Methylomagnum ishizawai: one gene and its partner. The protein of the gene in region 1 interacts with the protein of each later gene in a pairwise test. Links are inferred from orthologs where the notes say so. Each region holds a gene or a part of one and is shown on either strand. Other genes may lie near its edges.

Region 1 (2,926 bases):
ATACGACAGCATGGCCGACATGGTCTCGTTCGGCGCGGCTCCGGCCCTGGCGATGTACGTCTGGTCGCTGGCGGGCCTCGGCAAATTCGGCTGGGTCGCGGCCTTCGTCCACGCGGCGGGCGCGGCCCTGCGCCTGGCCCGCTTCAACACCCAGGTCGCCACCGCCGACAAGCGCTATTTCCAGGGGCTGCCCAGCCCCTCCGCCGCCGCCATCCTGGCGGGCTTCCTATGGTTCAGCGAGAGCCATGGGGTCCAGGCCGAATCGGTGAGCTATATCGCCGCCGGGCTGGCCCTGGCCACGGGGCTCCTGATGGTCAGCAATTTCCGCTATTACAGCTTCAAGGATTTCGACCTGCGGGGCCGGGTGCCCTTCCTGTGGGCCATCCTCATCATGCTGGTGTTCGCTCTGGTGTTCACCAACCCGCCCTTGATGCTGTTCGTGATCTTCGGCGGCTACGCGGTGTCGGGCCCGGCCCTGACCCTGGTCCGGTTGCGCAAGATGCGGAGCGAGCGCAAGGTCTAGGGCTTTTCCCAACCACCGGGCATAAAAAAGCCCCGCCGGACCGGCGGGGCTTTTTATTGTCCGGCCTATTCGGCGGCGGCGGCGCGGCCCGCCCGTTTGCGGTCGTTCTCGGACAACAGCTTCTTGCGGATGCGGATGGACTTCGGCGTCACCTCGACCAGTTCGTCGTCGTCGATGAATTCCAGCGCCTGCTCCAGGCTGAACTTGATCGGCGGGGTCAGCAGGATGTTTTCATCGCTGCCGGCGGCGCGGATATTGGTCAATTGCTTGGCCTTGGTCGGGTTGACCACCAGGTCGTTGGAGCGGGAATGGATGCCGAGGATCATGCCTTCATAGACCTCGGTGCCATGTTCGATGAACAAGCGTCCGCGCTCCTGTAGGTTGAACAGCGCGTAGCCCAGCGCCTTGCCCGCCACCATCGACACCAGCACGCCATTGATGCGCTGGCCGATATCGCCCTTCTTCATCGGGCCGTAGTGGTCGAAGACGTGGTAGAGCAGCCCCGTGCCGGAGGTCGCGGTCATGAACTCGGTCTGGAAGCCGATCAGGCCACGCGAGGGCATCATGTATTCGAGGCGCACCCGGCCCTGGCCGTCCGGCACCATGTTGAGCAAATCGCCCTTGCGCTCGCCCAGCTTCTCCATCACCGCGCCCTGGTTGGCCTCCTCCACCTCGATGGTGACGGATTCGTAGGGCTCGCAAGCCTCGCCATCGATCTCGCGGACGATGACCTCGGGGCGCGACACGCCCAGTTCATAGCCCTCGCGGCGCATGTTCTCGATCAGGATGGAGAGGTGCAATTCGCCGCGGCCCGAGACCTTGAACTTGTCGGGGTCGGCGGTATCTTCCACCCGCAGCGCCACGTTGTGCAGCAATTCGCGCTGCAAACGCTCGCGGATCTGGCGGGAAGTCACGAACTTGCCCTCCTTGCCCGCGAACGGCGAATTGTTGACCTGGAAGGTCATGGTCACGGTGGGCTCGTCCACGGTCAAGGGCGGCAGCATCTCCACCGCGTCGGGGGCGCAGATGGTGTCGGAGATTTCCAGGGCGTCGATGCCGGTGAAGGCGATAATATCGCCCGCGCTGGCCTCCGGCACCTCGACCCGTTCCAAGCCTTTGAAGCCGAACACCTGCAACACGCGGGCGTTGCGCTGCTTGCCGTCGCGGCTCACCACCACCACCGGGGTATTGGTTTTGACCGCGCCGCGCTGGATGCGCCCGATGCCGATCACGCCGACATAGGAGTTGTAGTCCAACTGGCTGATCTGCATCTGGAAGCCGCCCTCCTCCTTGACCAGGGGCGGATGCACCTTGTCGACGATGGTCTGGAACAAGGGGTCCATGCTGCCCTCGCGGATGTCGGGATTGTCCCCGGCATAGCCGTTGAGGGCGGAGGCGTAGACCACCGGGAAATCCAGTTGCGCCTCGGTCGCGCCGAGCTTGTCGAACAGGTCGAAGGTCTGGTCCAGCACCCAATGGGCGCGGGCGCCGGGACGGTCGATCTTGTTGATGACCACGATGGGGTGCAGCCCCAGGGCGAAGGCCTTCTGGGTCACGAAGCGGGTCTGCGGCATCGGGCCGTCCACCGCGTCCACCAGCAGCAACACCGAATCCACCATCGACAGCACCCGCTCCACCTCGCCACCGAAATCGGCGTGGCCGGGGGTATCCACGATGTTGATGTGGTAGCCGTTCCAATCGATGGCGGTGTTCTTCGCCAGGATGGTGATGCCGCGCTCCTTCTCCAGGGCGTTGGAGTCCATGACCCGCTCCTCCACCTTCTCGTGGGCGGCGAAGGTGCCGGATTGCTGTAGGAGCTTGTCCACCAGGGTGGTCTTGCCATGGTCGACATGGGCGATGATGGCGATGTTGCGTAATTTTTCGATCATGATGGGAAAAATGACCCGGATTCGGGCGGGGATGGGAAAAGCCAGGGATTCTAACAGAGTCGGGCTGCGATCCGTCAGGCGCGGCTTAGCGCATTCCATGCCAAGCCCGGCCCAGGGCGAAACACAGCGTCCACCCGATGGCCTATGCGCCCCGCGGAGCGGGATTCACAACACCACTTGGGTGCCGAGTTCGATCACCCGGTCGGTGGGAATCCTGAAATAGCTGGCGGCGCTGCTGGTGTTGCGGGCCAGCCCGATGAACAGCTTCATGCGCCACAGCGCCATCTGGGGGCTGGGCGAAGGCAGGAGGGTTTCGCGGCTGAGGAAGAAGGTGGTGTCGGCGGGATCGATATCGAATTCGCGGCTGCTCGATTTCAGCACGCGGGGGATGTTCGGGGTTTCCATGAAGCCATAGCGCAACACGATCCTGAACATGCCATCGGCCAGCTTGGTCACTTCCCGCCGCCGCTCCGCCGCCACCCAGGGCAAGGGCTCGGTCAGCACGGTCATGACG
Region 2 (2,961 bases), 1.4 Mb from region 1 along the record:
CTCGAAACCCACGCAATCGCCCAACGGCCTTTCCTCGACCACCCGGCATTCGTCCACCCGCGCCAAGGGCGGGCCGGACCGGCACCAGGCCAGGAATTGGGCGATGCGTTCGGGCGGGCCCTCGGCCAGGAGTTCGACCCCGCCATCGGCGCGGTTACGCGCCCAACCCGCCAACCCCAATTCCATCGCCTGGGCTTTCGCCGTCCCCCGGAAATACACGCCCTGTACCCGACCACTTACCCATACATGCACACGCTGTCGCATCGATCCCGGCCTCGCCCCCTTTCTGGTTTTCAAGTCTCCGATAGTGAACGCCCTGTCTTGGGCCGTGCGCCTGTGTGGTGTATCGCTACAGGCTGAGCAACATTACATCATAAATCGTTTCGCCCGATATCCGGATTAGCGGCTGATCGCCCAACAGCGATGGATCCGCGCATCCCGCTCGAAATCCTTGGGGAGCGTCCGGCGGCTGATGTCCTCGATCCGCAAATCGGCCAGCGCCTCCGTATCCAGCTTGAACCTGCGGTGGTTGGTGGAGAACAGCAACTTGCCGCCCGGTGCCAACAGCGCTACGCATTGGCGGATCAAGCCGACATGGTCGCGCTGCACATCGAGGGTGTCGCGCATCCGCTTGGAACTGGAGAAGGTCGGCGGGTCCAGGAAAACCAGGTCGTAGCGCCAACTGCCGCGCACCGCCTCGGCCAGCCATTCCAGGCAATCGGCTTGGATCAACTCGTGTTGATGGCCGCGCATCCCATTGAGTTCCAGGTTGCGTCCGGCCCAATCCAGATAGGTGCGCGACAGGTCGACCGTGGTGGTGGCGCTGGCCCCGCCGCGGATGGCGTGGACCGTGGCCGTGCCGGTGTAGGCGAACAGGTTGAGGAAGCTTTTCCCCTGGGCTTCCCGCTGGATCATGAGGCGCACCGGGCGGTGGTCGAGGAATAGCCCGGTATCCAGGTAATCCTCGAAATTCACCCAGAATTGGCAGCCGCCTTCCTCCACCACGAAGAACCGGCCCGATTCGGCTTGTTTCTCGTATTGGGCCGTGCCTTTCTGGCGGCGGCGGGTTTTGAGGAAGATTTGGGCGGGCGGTAGTTCCAGCACCGCTTGGATCGCGGCCAGGGCTTCGAGGCAGCGGTGTTCGGCCTTGGCCGGATCGACCGTGGCCGGGGCTTCGTATTCCTGGACCTGGGCCCAGAGTTGCTCGCCTTGGTAGAGATCGACCGCCACCGCGTATTCCGGCAGATCGGCGTCGTAGAGCCGGTAGCAACTGATGCCCTCCTGCTTGGCCCAGCGGCCCAGGTTTTTCAAATTCTTGCGCAAGCGGTTGGCGACCATGGCCGCACCGCCGCTGTGGACATCGATGGCGCGGGTTTGGCGGAATAGGGCGCTGTGCTGGCGTTGGGCTTCGCTCGGGGGGCCGCCTTCGCGCGGGGTGAAGAAGCGTTCCGGCGCGATCTCGAAGTTGAACAGCTTGCATTCGAGGGCCCCGTTGTAGAGGGCGTAGAACCGGCGGGCGCGGATGCCGAGCTTGAACGCCAGTTCCGGGTTGCCGGTGAACACGGCGGCCTGCCAGCCCTGGAAATGTTCGCGCAGGGTCGCGCCCAGTCCGGTGTAGAGCGGGACCAGGGTTTCCTCTTCGCCCAGGCGCTCGCCATAGGGTGGATTGGCCACCACCAGGCCGTGGGCCAGGCGCGGGCGGGCTTCGGCCATGGCTTTGCGCTCGATGTGGACCCGGCCACGCAAACCGGCGCGTTCGACGTTGGCGAGGGCGGTGTGGACGGCTGTGCGGTCGATGTCGTAGCCGACGATGGGGGGTAGATGTTCCAGTCCGGCTTGGGCTTGGGCCTGGGCCTCGTCGCGCAGGGTTTGCCAGAGGCCGGCCCGGTGTCCGCGCCAGCCCAGGAAGCCGAACCAGGACCGGCGCAGGCCGGGCGCGACATTCGCCGCCATCAGCGCGGCCTCGATGGGCAGGGTGCCGGAACCGCACATGGGGTCGATGAACTGCCCGCCCGCGGCGGCGAACTTGGGCCAACCGGCGCGGAGCAGGATCGCCGCCGCGAGGTTTTCCTTGAGCGGGGCCTTGCCGCCGTCGAGCCGGTAGCCGCGTTTGTGCAGGCTGTCGCCGGACAGGTCGATGCTGGCGGTGGCGAGGTCGCGGTCGAGATAGAGGTTGATGCGGATTTCAGGTTCGGCGAGGTCCACCGAGGGCCGGGTGCCCGAGCGGGCGCGGAAATAATCGACGACGGCGTCCTTGACCCGTTGCGCCCCGAACAGGGTGTGGGTGATCTGGGAACGGTTGGCGGCGAAATCGACGGCGAAGGTGGCTTCGGCGTCCATGTGGTCGGCCCACTCGATGCGGGCGGCCCCGGCGTAGAGGGCTTCGGGGCTGTCCGCCGGGAATTGGGCGATGGGCAGCAAGACCCGGTTGGCGAGGCGGGTCCAGAGACAGACGCGGTAGGCGGTTTCGAGGTCGCCGCCGAAGGCGACGCCGGCCTTGGCCTCGGCGACTTCTGGAATGCCCAGGTCGCGGAGTTCCTGGGCCAGGAGGAGTTCCAGCCCCAGGGGGGCGGTGGCGAAGAAGCGGTGGGTTGGATTCATGGGATCGGGCGTGGCGATGGGCTATGGGGAAAAGGGGGGACGCACCATAGCATGTGGGGGGGCGGGAGGATAGCGGGAGGAATGTCGCGGTTTGGGGGATTTTGCCATTGACGGTGATTCTAAAATGAGCGGTGTGCTTGATGGGCGAGATAGTTTGGCGTAGTGTCTGGGCTGTGATTCGGAAATGCCTATGGGTTATAAAGTTTCCTTCAACCTTAACTTGCCAAAACCGCCATGAAACCTTTCAAACTTACAATTTTATCGATCATCTTGTTGTTATCGCAGCCGGTCTTTGCCGAAGAAGAAGAGGAGGAGGATGTCAATGGTAAGGATTACGTCAAGATTTTTTTTCTTCCCAGT

Evidence for each region.
Region 2: the proteins of typA (region 1) and rlmKL interact in binary tests that used the Escherichia coli proteins (3 or more experiments, as listed by UniProt). The link is inferred for Methylomagnum ishizawai from one-to-one orthologs.

The regions. Positions count from the first base shown.
Region 1 is NZ_AP019783.1:3,238,900-3,241,825, forward strand. It holds typA (translational GTPase TypA), read right to left. Parts: upstream 2,413-2,926; coding sequence 589-2,412; downstream 1-588. Other genes in the region: pssA (CDP-diacylglycerol--serine O-phosphatidyltransferase), read left to right, coding at 1-523; K5658_RS14755 (potassium transporter Kup), read right to left, coding at 2,578-2,926. UniProt on the Escherichia coli protein: A 50S ribosomal subunit assembly protein with GTPase and nucleotide-independent chaperone activity, required for 50S subunit assembly at low temperatures, may also play a role in translation.
Region 2 is NZ_AP019783.1:1,803,868-1,806,828, forward strand. It holds rlmKL (bifunctional 23S rRNA (guanine(2069)-N(7))-methyltransferase RlmK/23S rRNA (guanine(2445)-N(2))-methyltransferase RlmL), read right to left. Parts: upstream 2,602-2,961; coding sequence 400-2,601; downstream 1-399. Other genes in the region: K5658_RS08270 (acylphosphatase), read right to left, coding at 1-264; K5658_RS08280 (hypothetical protein), read left to right, coding at 2,836-2,961. UniProt on the Escherichia coli protein: Specifically methylates the guanine in position 2445 (m2G2445) and the guanine in position 2069 (m7G2069) of 23S rRNA. Methylation occurs before assembly of 23S rRNA into 50S subunits.